DNA from 2 places in the Rothia sp. QJM3NY_36 genome. Region 1 is predicted to be linked to the other one. Evidence: riboswitches for the same ligand, from Rfam matches in the RefSeq annotation. Region 1 holds a riboswitch; the other holds the start of a gene.
The links. Region 1 has a riboswitch for S-adenosylmethionine ahead of metE (5-methyltetrahydropteroyltriglutamate--homocysteine S-methyltransferase). Riboswitches for the same ligand answer to the same signal wherever they lie in the genome.

Region 2: it holds a riboswitch for S-adenosylmethionine, as region 1 does, so the genes downstream of both, AC0VXQ_RS03155 (bifunctional o-acetylhomoserine/o-acetylserine sulfhydrylase) here and metE (5-methyltetrahydropteroyltriglutamate--homocysteine S-methyltransferase) in region 1, are expected to answer to the same signal.

What each region holds. Positions count from the first base shown of each region.
Region 1 covers NZ_CM149658.1:403,998-411,262, reverse strand. Annotated here, with positions in the region: gene metE (5-methyltetrahydropteroyltriglutamate--homocysteine S-methyltransferase) at 1-1,739, opposite strand, end outside; SAM riboswitch class I at 1,802-1,910, opposite strand; gene AC0VXQ_RS01790 (NAD-dependent succinate-semialdehyde dehydrogenase) at 2,074-3,456, shown strand; gene AC0VXQ_RS01785 (SDR family oxidoreductase) at 3,597-4,490, shown strand; gene AC0VXQ_RS01780 (hypothetical protein) at 4,602-5,402, shown strand; gene AC0VXQ_RS01775 (hypothetical protein) at 5,438-6,142, shown strand; gene AC0VXQ_RS01770 (DUF47 domain-containing protein) at 6,413-7,030, shown strand; gene AC0VXQ_RS01765 (inorganic phosphate transporter) at 7,034-7,265, shown strand, end outside.
Region 2 covers NZ_CM149658.1:730,623-737,887, reverse strand. Annotated here, with positions in the region: gene AC0VXQ_RS03180 (glycine--tRNA ligase) at 1-86, opposite strand, end outside; gene AC0VXQ_RS03175 (RNA-binding S4 domain-containing protein) at 204-431, shown strand; gene AC0VXQ_RS03170 (glycosyltransferase family 2 protein) at 323-1,357, opposite strand; gene AC0VXQ_RS03165 (alpha/beta hydrolase) at 1,439-2,101, opposite strand; gene metX (homoserine O-acetyltransferase MetX) at 2,222-3,364, opposite strand; gene AC0VXQ_RS03155 (bifunctional o-acetylhomoserine/o-acetylserine sulfhydrylase) at 3,361-4,770, opposite strand; SAM riboswitch class IV at 4,934-5,052, opposite strand; gene AC0VXQ_RS03150 (amino acid permease) at 5,257-6,684, shown strand; gene AC0VXQ_RS03145 (S9 family peptidase) at 6,681-7,265, shown strand, end outside.

The sequences.
Region 1 (7,265 bases):
TCCAGCCGGTCCAGGGGGTCGTAGCCGGCCGGGGCGGAGTCCTCGGGCTTGGCCAGCAGCAGGAAGGTCACGGGTCCGACGACGGCCGGGCGCAGGGCCGCGGCGTCGGCCGGGGAGTAGGTGCCGGCGTAGACCTGGCCCTTGAGCTCCTCGGGGTTCGCCGCGAAGGGGGTCTCCGGCCCGATCTCGGGGACCAGGTAGTGGTAGTTGGTGTCGAACCACTTGGTCATCTCCAGGGGCCCGCGGGCGGCGTCGCCGCGGGCCAGGACGAAGGAGGCCTCCCGGTCCAGGCGCCCGTGCTCGTCGGCGAGGTCGTGGAAGCGGGCGGGCACGGCCCCGGTGGCGACGATCGCGTCGAGCACCTGGTCGTAGAGGGCGAAGGACGCGGGGATCGCGGAGCAGCCGGTCAGTCCCAGCTCGCGCAGCCGGGCGACGGTGCGCACCCGCAGGGCGGTGACCTCGCTGGCCAGGTCCGCGGCGTCGGCGTTCCCGGACCAGCGCCGCTCCAGGGCGCGCTTGAGCTCCCGGCGGGGCCCGATGCGCGGGTATCCCAGGACGGTCGCGGCGGGGAAGGGGCAGGCGGCGGCCCCGTGGGTGGACAGGGCGGCGCGCTCTTCAGTGTGCTCGGCGGTGCGGTCGGTGGTGCTCACGGTGGTCTCCTCGGCATCGGATCGGGTGTCTCGGGTGTGGGGGTGATCGGGGTGGCGGGAACGGTCCGGCGGTCCCGGATGGCGCTGCTTCTCGGTCGCAGGCGCCGGGAGGATCTCCTCGTCCAGGGGCTGGGAGCCGGAGGGCAGGTGCCCCCGGGCGGTCTCCACCGGACTGCGTCGGCCCAGGGGCGGGCGGGGTGTCGGGGAGGGGCGAGGCAGGTCCAGGACCTCCAGCAGCTCCAGGGCCGCGGGATGCTCGTTGAAGGTGTACAGGTGCAGTCCCGGCGCCCCGGCGTCCAGGGCGGCCAGGGCCTGCTCCCGGGCCCGGGCCACCCCCACCCGACGCCGCTGCGTCTCGCTCTCGGCGGTCTCCAGCCGGTGGGCGAAGCGCTCGTCCACCGCCAGCCCGGCCAGGGCGCAGACCCTCTCGTAGCGGCGCAGGCTGGTCACCGGGAGGATCCCAGCCACCAGCGGCAGCCCCACCCCGGCCTGCTCGGCCCGGGCCCGCAGCCGGACGTGGTCCTGCGGGTCCTGGCAGACCTGGGTGATCGCGAAGTCCGCCCCGGCCCGCTCCTTGGCCAGCAGCACCTCGATGTCGTGCAGGGCGCTCGGGGATTCGGGGTGGCGCACGGGATAGGCCGCGACCCCCACCGCCAGGCGCCCAGCGCCCAGGTGGGCGCGGTGCTCCCGCTCCACCTCCCGGACCAGCTCCACGAGGTGGCGGGCGAACGGCAGCTCCTCCGGCCCGGGGACGTATCCGGGCGGGCGGTCCCCGCGCAGCGCGAGGATCCCGCGCACCCCGAGGTCCAGGATCCGGGCCGTCAGCTCCCGCAGCTGCCCGCGGGTGCTGCCCGTGGCGATCACGTGGGCCAGCGGCCGGTACAGGGTGTGGTGCACCAGGTGCTCCAGCAGGTCCAGGCAGCCGGCGCGTCGATCGGCCTGCACCCCGGTGGTCACGGAGACCCAGTCGGGGGCGGTCGGGGCGAGGGCGTCGAGGGTGCGCAGCAGGGCGTCCTGGGCGGCGGGTCCGCGCGGTGGGAACAGCTCGTAGGACAGCGAGGGCGGCGGGGTCGGGGGTGCGGCGGGCACGTCGGGCCTCCTTCTGCAGGATCGGCCGACGGATCGCGGCAGCCGCGGCGGCTGTCGCACGGTATCCATCGGTCCTGGCGGGAGCACCGTTCCCGAACCGTCGCACGAGGGCGGTGGGGGTGGTTGCTGCGGCGTCGTCGAGCCAGGTCTCTCGGCCGCTCTGGATAGGTACCCCTCCAGTGAACCGGCGCAGCCGCGGCCAGCCAAGAACGGACGCGGATGTGACCGTGCGACGCGCCGATGACGCCCGGCGTCCCCGGATGACGCCCCCGTCGTCATGCTCACGGCGAAAACCCCTGGAACCGTCCCCCACCCGGGGCGTTGACTAGGGGTTATGACCGAATTCGCAGTGACCAACGCATCCACCGGCGAGGTCGAGCAGACCTTCGACTCCCTGCCCGCCCAGCAGATCCCCGAGATCATCGAGCGGGCGCACCGCGCCGTCGGCCCCTGGCGGGACACCCCGATCGCCCAGCGCGCCCAGGCCCTGGCGAAGGTCGGAGACCTCTTCGAGCAGCGCCCCGAGGAGCTGGCCGGGATCATCGGCCGGGAGATGGGCAAGCTCAAGAGCGAGGGCCTGCAGGAGGTCCAGCTGGTCGCCTCCATCTTCCGCTGGTACGCCGAGCACGGCCCCGACGTCCTGGAGCCCACCGAGCTGCAGCCGCAGGGCGCGCAGAAGACCATCGTGGAGCACGAGCCGCTGGGCGTGCTGCTGGGGATCATGCCGTGGAACTTCCCCTACTACCAGCTGGCCCGCTTCGCCGCCCCGAATCTGCTGATCGGCAACACGATCCTGATGAAGCAGGCGGCCATCTGCCCGCTGTCCGCGGGCACCTTCGCCGAGATCCTGCACGAGGCCGGGATCCCGGAGGACGCCTACATCAACCTCTACCTGGACACCGAGGACGTCCCCGCCGTGCTGGAGGACTTCCGGGTGCGCGGGGTCTCCTTGACCGGCTCCGAGCGGGCCGGGGCCTCCGTCGCGCAAAACGCGGGGAAGAACCTCAAGAAGTCCGTGCTGGAGCTGGGCGGCAACGACCCGTTCGTCGTCCTGGACACCTCGGACCTGGACGCGCTGGTGCGCACCGCCGTCGGGCTGCGCACCTCCGTGCAGGGGCAGGTGTGCACCTCCCCCAAGCGGATCATCGTGGTCGATGAGCTCTACGAGGAGTTCGTCGCCAAGGCCCAGGAGGCCGTGGAGGCGATCCGCGTGGGCGCCTGGGACGATCCCGACGCCGACATGGGGCCTCTGTCCTCCGAAACCGCCCGGGACGAGGTGGTCCAGCGCATCCACGACGCCGTGCGGAACGGGGCGACCCTGCGCACCGGCGGCGAGAAGCTGGAGCGTCCCGGCTGGTTCATGTCCCCCGCCCTGCTCACCGACGTGGACCCGGATTCCGACCTGGGCTGCAACGAGCTGTTCGGCCCCGCCGTGATCGTCTACCGCGCCGAGGACGAGGAGGACGCGCTGCGCCTGGCCAACCACACCGACTACGGGTTGCAGGCCTCGGTGTGGACCGAGGACCTGGAGCGCGGCGAGCGCTTCGCCCGGCGGATGCAGGCCGGGATGGTGCACGTCAACGAGCACCTGGTGACCCAGGCGGGCCTGCCCTTCGGCGGCATCGGCCGCTCCGGCTACGGCCGGGAGCTGGCCGAGTGGGGCCTGAAGGAGTTCACCAACGAGAAGCTGGTGCGGGTCAGCGCCCAGTCCTTCTGAGGCCGCACCCCGCACCCGGTCGCGCCCGCCGCGGCCCCTCGCGCGCCGACGCCGCCCACGGCGTCGGCGCGCACCCCGGCCCGGTGACCCCGGGCCCTCAACATAAGGAGCAGAGCGTGACCGATGAGCAGCGCACCCCCGTGGCCTCCCAGCTGGAGTTCGCGAACCCGGTGACCGCCTACCCGCAGCTGAACCCGGATCCCCAGCACCAGCCCAATCCCGGGCTGGATGTCCGCCTGGAGCCGAAGCCGGATCGCGGCGAGCGCACCTACCGGGGCCTGGGGCGCCTGCCCGGGCGTCGGGCCCTGATCACCGGGGGCGATTCCGGGATCGGCGCGGCCGTGGCGATCGCCTTCGCCCGCGAGGGCGCCGACGTCGCGATCGCCTACCTGCCGGATGAGGAGGAGGACGCCCAGGCGGTCGCCGAGCTGATCCGGGCGGAGGGCCGCACCGCGGCGCTGCTGCCGGGGGATCTGCTGGAGGCCTCGTACCGGGACGGGCTGGTGGAGGCCGCCGTTCAGGAGCTGGGCGGGCTGGACATCCTGGTCAACAACGCGGGCATGCAGTTCTGGTCCGAGAGCATCCAGGAGCTCACCGATGACCAGGTGGATCGCAGCTTCGCCCTCAACGTGCAGGCGATGTTCACCCTGTCCCGGGCGGCGCTGCGGGTGATGCCGGCCGGTTCGACCATCATCAACACCACCTCGGTGCAGGCCTACAAGCCCTCGGATGTGCTCCCGGACTACGCCGCGACGAAGGCCGCGATCAAGGCCTTCACCAAGTCCCTGGCCCAGCAGGCGGCCCCGCAGGGGATCCGCGTGAACGCGGTGGCTCCGGGGCCCTTCTGGACGCCGCTGCAGGTCACCGACGGGCAGCCCGATGCGAAGCTGGACGGCTTCGGCCAGCAGTCCTGGCTGGGGCGGGCCGGTCACCCCGTGGAGATCGCCCCGGCGTACGTGTACCTGGCTTCTGCGGAGTCCAGCTACGTGGTCGGCTCAGTGCTGGACGTCAACGGCGGCGCTCCGACCCCGTGACCTCCTCTCGACGGCGCGTCCCCGGCGGGGGCGCGCCGTCGCGGTTTTTCTGGTGAACTGGTGGTATGCACCACCACCGGTCCCAGACCGCCCCGACCGAATGAGGATGAGATGACCCAGCCCCCTTCTTCCCCCGAGGACCCGAGCCGCGACCGTCCCCAACCGCGCTACGGCCAGTACGCCCCGCAGGACGGCGCCGACGCCGCGGGCGGGCCCGCCGCGGGGGCACCCGCCCCGGGCCACGCCGGGTACCAGCAGGCCCCCGGCTACGGCCAGGGCGCGCCGACGCATGGTCAGGGTGCACCGGTCTATGGGCAGGGTGCCCAGCCGGGCGGGGCCCCCGGCGGCGTCCCCCGCTACGGCGATGCGACCGGTTCCGGAGGGTATGTGCCCCAGCCCGGTGATGTCCGGCAGGCGGGCCCCGCCCCGCAGCGGCTGCGCACCGGGGTGCTCATCGGCTGGATCGGCTGCGGACTGGCCCTGCTGGGCAGCCTGGTCAGCATGATCGACGAGAACCTCATCTTCGGCGGCGCCCTCGAGGTGGCCGGCGCCGTCATCGGCGCGGTCCTGGGCCTGGGGGTCTACGTGATGGGGGCGGCCTTCCTGTGGCTGTGCCTGCGCGGGGCCAACTGGGCGCGGGTGAGTTCGCTGGTCTTCGCGATCATCGCCGGGCTGCAGGCCCTGGCCTCGCTCTTCGCGCTCATCGCCCTGCCCGTCATCGGAACGGTCCTGGCCGCCGAGAACCCGGAGATCGACACCCTGATGCAGGAGGCCACCGGCCCGGCCTTCTGGATCAGCTCGGTGATGACGCTGATCGCCGAGGTCGCCTACCTGGTGGGGGTGCTCATGCTGTGGACCAAGCCGGTCTCCCGGTGGTTCCAGACCGTGCAGGTCCTGCGCCGCGGCTACTGACTCACCGCGGGACTTTCCCGCGGTGATCTGGTGGAATGGGTGATGCACACCAACTTCACTCGAGACGCACGACGCACACCCCGAGACCCCTTCGAAGGAGCACATCGATCACGTCGCAGCAGCCCGAGCAGAACCCCGCCGACGGCGGCACCCCGCAGGACGGCCAGGGCCAGCCCCAGCAGGGCTACCCGCAGTACCAGACCGGCCAGGGCGCCCCGCAGTACGGAGCCCCCGCCTACGCCGGTCAGCCTCAGGCCGCCGGCTCCGTGGACCAGCTGCTCCAGCAGAAGCCCCAGCAGGTGCGCACCGGCCTCCTGATCCTGTGGATCTCGCTGGCGCTCACCGTGGTCCTCGGCATCATCGCCGCCCTGACCCTGGACTTCGAAGCCACCTACACCCAGCAGGCCCAGGTCAACGGCCAGACCGTCGATGCCACCACCGTCTCCACGATGGCAAGCGCGGCCCGGATCACGGCGCTCGTGGCCTACATCCTCATGGGTGCGGTGGGAGCCCTGTTCGTGTGGTTCGCCGGCAAGGGACGCAACTGGGCGCGCATCGTCCTGCTCGTCTTCGCGGCCCTCTCCGCCCTGGGCGTCCTCGCGAGCCTGGCGACGGGCGGCCTCCTCGGCAGCATCGGGACGATCGTCTTCATCATCGGGGTGATCCTCCTGTTCCTGAAGCCCTCCTCCGCCTGGTACCGCGCGGTCACCGCCGCCCGCCAGGCCCCGACGGCCTACTGAGCGGCCTTCCCGGCACCGCGCGGGCTCGTTGACAGCCCCCGCGGTGCGGGACCAGACTGGGAGGGCGGCACTGGGCCGCTGGTAGCCCCGGGCTCCATCATCAAGCCGCTTCGAGCGGCCTTCCGCCGAGAGGCGCTCCCGGTCCAGTGCCCACCTCCTCATCCGACGGCCCGCCCCGAATCCCCGGGGCGGGCCGTCGTCGTTAACCTTGCCCGGTTATGGTGTAGCGGCACCCCGACCACCCCTCGACCGGAAAGCCGGAAGCACCGCGTGGCACTACGACTGTTCCCCCAGGAGAACCGGGCCCTGACCCTGCTCTCCCAGATGGCCGATCTCGTCATCGACGCCGCCTCCGCGGTCTCGCGCACCATGGGCTCCCCCGTGGAGGACCGGCCCGAGCTGCTCGAGCAGGCCTTCGACATCGAAGGCCGGTGCACGGACCTGTTCTTCGCGGTGATGACGGACGTGCGCTCCTCCTTCGTCACCGCCCTGCCCCGCGGGGACCTGTATCTGCTGGCCCACCACCTGAACACCGCGGGGGAGGATCTCGCGGCCGCGACCCACACGATCGTCATCAACGGCCTGGACCAGTTCTCCTCCCGCGCCTCGGACCTGCTGGACCTCATCCAGCGTCAGGCCTCCCTCACCGCGGAGGCCATGCACCACCTGTCCGACCTGGAGGGTCTGGACGAGTACTGGGTGGAGGTGCTGCGCATGGCCAAGCAGTCCACCCGCACCGGGGACCTGTACCGAGCGGACCTCATCGAATCCCTCAAGCCCCGCCGCTACGAGCAGACCGCGCAGTTCGCGGACAAGCTGGACTCCGCGGCCCGCCACCTGCGCGCGGTGGCCACGGAGGTCGGCCGGATCCTCGTGCAGGAGTCCTGACCGGTGGCCCTCCTGCTCGCCCTGAGCCTGCTGCTGCTCGCGGGCTTCGCCGTGATCGGCAGCTTCCACGACGCCCCCAACGCGATCGCCGTCGCCGTGCGCACCCGCGCCCTGACCGCGACGACCGCGCTGGCCCTGGCCGCCGTGTGCACCGCCATCGGCTTCGGGGTGGGGCTGGCGACGCTGCCGGAGACCGCCCACGACTGGCTGCGGGTCCCCTCCAGCACCGACGGGC
Region 2 (7,265 bases), 330 kb from region 1:
CCGCCGTAGATCTCACCGGCCTGGAACACGAATCCGCGGCGCTTGGCCAGCGCGATGACGTTGTCCAGCGTGGACTTGGGTGCCATGAATGGGGTCCTTCCGTGGAAAGCATGGACGCGCCGGGCAGCACGACGCCGCCCGGCGCGGTCGGGCGTCTGCCCACCAGACTACCGGGCGGCGTCGGGCTCGGTAGACTCCGAGGGATGAGCACCGATCCCGAGCCGCTGAGCATCCGCGACGACATGATCCGCCTCGGCCAGGCGATGAAGCTGGCCAACCTGGTGGAGGACGGCCAACAGGCCCGCACCGTGATCACCGAGGGCTACGTCAGCGTCAACGGCCGGACCGTGACCGAGCGGGGACGCCAGCTGCACCCCGGCGACGTCATCGAATTCTCCGGGCGGGCGGTGCGGCTGGAGAAGGAGGCCTGAGCCCTCAGTCCTGATTCCGGTAGCGGATTCTGCCGACGAAGTTGCCGAGACTGCTTCCCAGGGCGGAGCTCAGCTGCTGACGCCGTTCCCCATCGACTCTCGTCCAGGCAGAGCATGCCCAGCACCGATGTCCCGACGGATCGCACATGCGCCTGGATGGAGAGCCGATGGGGATGCGCGATCGGGTGAGCGGCCATCACCCGTTGCCCGTCCGCGCTCCAGCGATACTGCTGGGTCATCAGCTTCGAAGAGCTGGAACGGGGCCGTTTGTGGATGCACAGCTGCTCGGCGTAGCCCATGCTGGCGTGTGCCTCATGCAGGCGCAGGCACAGCTCGTAATCCTCACCCGCCCGTGTGAACGACTCGTCGAATCCGCCTACGGCGGTGAAGGTCTCCGCCCGGGCGCCGAAGCTGCACCCCATCGCCATGGGCAGGCCTGCGAAGCGCAGGGCGACCCCGGCAGGCTCGGTGCGCTCCACCTCACGCAGCACCGCCGACGCCGGGCAGATCCCCTCCATTCCGTCGAAGGCCCGTAGGGACCCCGCGCCGGAGGCGAACTCGTGGCTGCGCAGCACGTCACTCATCAGGCGCACGAAGGCCGGCGTCACGATATCGTCGGCGTCGCAGAACAGCAGAAATCGACCGTGCGCCGCTTCCACCCCGACGTTGCGGGCCACGGCCGGTCCGCGCCCCCGGGAGGCATCCACCCACCGGAACCGCGGATCCGCGGCGGCGAAGGTCTCAGTCACATCCGCGGTCCCATCCGTGGAGCCGTTGTCCGCCACGATCACCTCGTACGGAAGGTCGGAGTCCTGATCCCGCAGGGCGGCCAGCTGGCAGGGCAACTCCGCCTGGGCGTTGTAGGCCGGGATGATGACGGAGACTTCGATGTCGGCGAGGTCCCTCCCCCGATCATCAGCAGTCATCTAAGCGATCCTCTCTATGTCCTCTATGTCGCAGCTCATCTCGCGTCGCTCGGCCCGCGCAACTGGGCACGGCGAGACAGCTCATGCCTCAGCCTCCCGTGCCACGTGGCGCAGGAACTCCCCCACGTGCCCGATCTCCTGCGGGCACACGCTGTGCCCCATCCCCGCGTAGAGCACCTTGGTGACCTCCGCGTGCTCTCGCAGCCAGCCCAGGGTCTCGGCGACCATCGGCTCCGGGATCACCGGGTCCTGCTGATCCCGGCCGTAGAAGACGGGCAGCCGAGGGCGGACCTGCGCCAGGGCGGCGTCGTGAGCGAAGTCCTCCGGCAGGGACGGGACGAAGCCGGACAGGCCGACGAGGGCCCGGGCGATCCCGGGCCGGTGGCGCACCGCGGAGGAGGCCACGGCCATGCCCTGGGAGAAGCCCAGCAGGATGACCCCGGCGTAGGGCTCCCGGTGCTCCTCGATCCAGGCGACCAGGCCCTCGGCCGCCTCGCGCAGCCCCTGCTCGTCCACGCCGATCCGCTCCCCGGGCGTCCCCGTCAGCGGGAACCACTGGAATCCGGGGCCACAGGGCTGCGGGGCGCGCATCGCGGCGTAGGTGAAGCCCTCGCCGGGCAGGGACGGGACCATGCTCATCAGGTCCCGCTCATTCGAGCCGTAGCCGTGCAGCATCAGCACCAGGTGGGTGCCGGCGCGCTCGGCCTCGGGGCGGGAGTACTCCACGACGGGGTCGAAGCTCATGCCCACCATGCTATCCGCCCTCCGCACCCGCAGAACTGGAGATGCGCGGCATCACGGGAGACGTCAGCTCCGGGAATGTCACGCATCTCCGGTTCTGCGCAGGGGGTGCAGGAGGGGTGGTCACAAGACGGTCTCGGTGAGGATCCTCCCCAGCTGCTGCGTCTCCGTGAGGAAGCCGTCGTGCCCGCGGGTCGAGGCGATCCGGCGCACCCGCACCGGGCGGGGCAGGCTGGCCGCCAGCAGCTCGGACTGCTCCGGGTGGAACAGCCGATCCGAATCCACCGCGGCCACGGTCCACCGGCAGGTGGTGCGGGCCAAGCCCGCCCGCAGCCCGCCCCGGCCCCGTCCCAGGTCATGCCCGAGCAGGGCCTCCGTCAGCCCCAGGTACGCGTTGGCGTCGAAGCGGCGGGCCAATTGCCGGCCCTGGTGGTCCAGGTAGCTCTCCACCCGGTACCGCCCGCGCCCGTGCACCGCCCGGTCCTCTTCCGTGCCCTCCTGCCCGCGGCGCCCGAAGCGACGGTCCAGCTCGGCAGGTGAGCGGTAGGTGATGTGGGCGATGCGCCGGGCCAGCTCCAGGCCTCGCACCGGACCCGCCCCGAGGGGGTAGTCGCCGTCGCGGAACTCCGGATCCTGCCGAATGGCCAGAGCCTGGGCGTGGCCCCACGCGATCTGCTCGGCGGTGGCCGCGGGACCGGCCGCGACGACGGCGCAGGCCCGCACCCGCTCCGGGAAGCTCACCGCCCACTCCGCGGCCCGGCAACCGCCCAGGGACCCGCCCACCACCAGGTGCCACCGGTCGATGCCCAAGGCATCGGCGAGCAGGGCCTCGGCCGCGACGGCGTCGCGCAGGCTCGCCCGCGGGAAGCGGGAACCCCAGATCCTCCCGTCCGGGCCCGGCGAGCACGGGCCCGTGGAGCCGTCGCAGCCGCCGAGCATATTGGGGCACACCACGAAGTACCGGTCCGTGTCGATGGCGCGCCCCGGCCCGATCAGGCCCTCCCACCAGCCCGGCCGGCTCGCGGCCAGCCGGGTCTGCTCGGGGGCCTCCGGTCCCACCCGCCCGGCGGCGGCGTGGGTGTCCCCGGTCAGGGCGTGCAGCACCAGCACCGCGTTCGAGGCGTCCGGGGCGAGCTCGCCCCACGTCTCGTAGGCCAGGGACGCAGCGGGCAGCACCTGCCCGCTCTCCAGGGCCAGGGGCCCAAGGCCGAGGGTGCGCACCACACCCTCGGCCCGGGTCCCGACGGGTGCTGCCACCGCGGTCACGCCGCCGGCTCCGGGGCCCGCGCGTCCTGCGCGGCCCCCTCGACGGCACCCGTCTCACGGGCCTCGGCGATCCGCTCGAAGCCGTGCTCCAGGTCCGCGAGGATGTCCCGGATGTCCTCGATGCCCACGGCCAGCCGCACGAACCCGGGGGCCACCCCGGCCGCGCGCAGCTCATCTTCGGACAGCTGGGAGTGGGTCGTGGAGGCCGGGTGGATCACCAGCGAGCGCACGTCCCCGATGTTCGCGACGTTGGAGTGCAGCACCAGGGAGTCCACGAACCGCTGGGCCGCCGGGGAGCCGCCGTCGATCTCGAAGCCGACCACAGCACCCACGCCCTGCGGGCCGTACTTGCGTCCCAGCTCGTACCACGGGGAGGAGGGCAGACCGGCGTAGTGCACCTTCGTGACCTCGGGACGGGCCTGCAGCCATTCGGCCACCTTCTGGGCGTTGTCCACGTGGCGCTGGACCCGCAGGGACAGCGTCTCGATGCCCACGGAGATGTTGAAGGCGTTGGTCGGGGAGATCGAGCAGCCCAGGTCCCGCAGCAGGGTCACCCGGGCCCGCAGGATGTAGGACAGGTTCACGCCGAACACGCCCTTCTCCCCGAGGTCCTCCGCGAAGACCAGCCCGTGGTAGCTGGGATCCGGGGTGTTGAACTGCGGGTAGCGCTCCGGGTCCCGGCCGTAGTCGAACCTGCCGGCATCCACGATCGCCCCGCCGATGGAGTTGCCGTGCCCGCCGAGGTACTTGGTCGCCGAGTGCACGACGACGTCGGCACCCCACTCGATGGGCCGGATCAGGTACGGGGTGGGCACCGTGTTGTCCACGATCAGCGGCACCCCGGAGTCGTGGGCCACCGCCGCGAGCGCCTCGATGTCCAGGACGTCGCTGCGCGGGTTCGGGACGGTCTCCCCGTAGAAGGCCTTGGTGTTGGGGCGCACGGCCGCACGCCAGGCCTCCGGGTCGGAGAAGTCCTCCACGAAGGTGGTCTCGATGCCGTAGGCGGCCAGGGTGTGCTTGAGCAGGTTGTAGGTGCCGCCGTACAGGCTGGGGCTGGCCACGATGTGGTCCCCGGCCTGGGCCACGTTGAGCAGCGCGAGGGTGATCGCGGCCTGCCCGGAGGAGACCAGCAGCGCCCCGACCCCGCCCTCCAGGGAGGCGATGCGGTTCTCCACGACCTCCTGGGTGGGGTTGGTCAGGCGGCTGTAGATGGGGCCCAGCTCCTTGAGGCCGAAGCGGTTGGCCGCGGTCTCGGCGTCGGGGAAGACGAAGGAGGTGGTCTGGTAGACGGGCAGCGCCCGGGCGCCGGTCGCGGCGTCGGGCTCCTGCCCGGCGTGGATCTGGCGGGTGTCGAATCCCCAGCCCTGCGGGGCGGAGGGGGTCGGGAGGGTGGTGTTCTCGGTCATGGTTGCTCCTGCGCTTCTGTGTCAGGGGCGACGACGTCGCACACGGGAGGACATCACCGGTGGGAGCCCGCGCACTGCCTCTCGACCCGGAACCCGCTGGTTCACCGGGGAGCAGCCTCTCGGCGTGCGCGGAGGTCTGTCGGCGACCTCCCGGGCACTCGTGCGCCCGCGCTTGCCGCGTCCGCCGGTCGGCGGTGCGGCCAGGTCCTCACCCAGGGCACCCCACCGCGGTGGGAGGGTTGCCGGCCAGCTAGCTGGGGCTTGTCGCTGGCTCTCGTGACCTGGCATCAACCCTGCTCCCCCGTCCGGCGCCGGTCAAGGACGGCGGCGAATGGGTCCGCGGATGACGGATCGTGACGCGTGTGACGCCGCCGCGACGTCCTCTAGGGTGGAACGGTGCGCGAGGACGGGCCGGGGGCGGACTGTCCGCATCCTCCGGTGCGCCGCGCGCCCACGCACCGCTTTCGTCGTCCGATGAGGAACTCCATGTCCGGTACCAGCCTCCCCTCGCCGTCCCCCGCCGACGCCGCGGATCCGACCACCCTGCAGCGGGGGCTGACCCTGCGCCACATCCGCTTCATCGCGCTCGGCTCTGCGATCGGCACGGGCTTGTTCCTCGGCTCGGCCTCCGCGATCGGCTTCGCCGGGCCCTCCGTGCTGCTGGCCTACGTGATCGGCGGGGCCGCGGTGTTCATGGTCATGCGGGCGATGGGCGAGATGGCCCTGGCCCATCCGGTGGCGGGGGCGTTCTCCGAGTACGCGCACCTGTACCTGGGCCCGTGGGCCGGGTTCGTCACGGGCTGGTCCTACGCCTTCGAGATGGCGCTGGTCGCGGTGGCCGATGTGACGGCGGTCGCCCTGTACATGCGGTTCTGGTTCCCGGGCACCCCCAGCTGGGTGTGGATCACCGCGGTGCTGCTGCTGCTGGCGGCGGTGAACCTGGGGAAGGTCAAGGTCTTCGGGGAGGCGGAGTTCTGGTTCAGCATCATCAAGATCTCCGCGATCGTCGCGATGATCGTCGGGGGTGCTGCCCTGCTGGTCTTCGGCGTGCAGCTGGATCCGGTCCAGCCCTCCACGGTGGCCAATCTGTGGGATCAGGGCGGCTTCTTCCCGAACGGCCTGGCCGGGTTCCTCGCCTGCTTCACGGTGGTCATGTTCGCCTTCGGCGGGGTGGAGACCATCGGGATCACCGCCGGTGAGGCCCAGCACCCGGAGGTGTCCATCCCCCGGGCGGTGAACACGGTGCCGGTGCGCATCCTGCTGTTCTACGTGCTGACCATGGGCGTGATCATGTCCCTGACGCCGTGGTCGGCCATCGACGGCGATTCCTCGCCGTTCGTGCAGATCTTCTCCGCCCTGGGCGTCCCGGCGGCCGCGCACATCCTGAACTTCGTGGTCCTCACCGCCGCGGTCTCCGCCATCAACGCGGACATCTACGGGGCGGGGCGGATGCTGTTCGGCCTGGCCGAGCGCGGTCAGGCGCCGCGGGCCTTCGCCCGGGTCTCCTCCCGCGGGATCCCGCTGTTCACGGTCCTGGCGATGATCCTGGTGCTGGTGGTCGGGGTGCTGGTCAACCACTTCTTCGAGAACGCGTTCCTGATCGTCGCCTCCCTGGCCACCTTCGCCACGGTGCAGGTGTGGGTGATGATCCTGCTGACCCACCTGGCCTTCAAACGCCGGATGCGCGCCGAGGGGACCGCCACGGCCTTCCCCACCCCGCTGTGGCCGCTGGCCTCCTGGCTGGCCCTGGCGTTCATGGTGGGCGTGGTGGTGCTGCTGGCCTTCTTCGAGGACACCCGGGTGGCCCTGTACGTGGGGGTCATCTGGTGCGTCCTGCTGGCCGCGGTGTACCCGCTGGTGCGCCGCCGCGGCGGTGGGGCCGGGCCCTCCCCTGCCCCTACAGTGGAGGGATGAGCCAGACTCCCTCCCCCGTCTGGGGCGACGCCGAACCCCCGAGCACCCCGCAGGAACCCACCGTGCGCACCCTGCACGGGGACGCCTTCGAGGACCCCTACGAGTGGCTGCGGGCCAAGGAGGAGCCGCGGGTGCGCGCCCAGCTGGAGGCGGAGAATGCCTACGCCGAGGCCGTGACCGCCCCGCTGGCCGGGCTGCGCACCCGCCTGTTCCGGGAGATCCGCGAGCGCGTGCAGGAGACGGACCTGACCGTGCCCGTGCGCGACGGCGCCTGGTGGTGGTTCGCCCGCACCACCGAGGGCCACGATCACCCCGTGTACTGCCGGGTGCCCGCCGTCGGCGACGAGCGGGATCCCGAGGCGTGGGAGCCGCCGGTCATCCGGCCCGGTGAGACCCTGCCCGGGGAGCAGACCGTGCTGGATGCGCAGGAGCTGTCCGAGTCCGTACCGTTCTTCGCCCTGGGCTCCTTCTCCCGGGACCGGACCGGGAACCTGCTGACCTACTCCGTGGATGCCTCCGGGGATGAGCGCTACACCCAGTACGTGAAGGATCTGCGCACCGGGCAGCTGCTGGCAGACCGG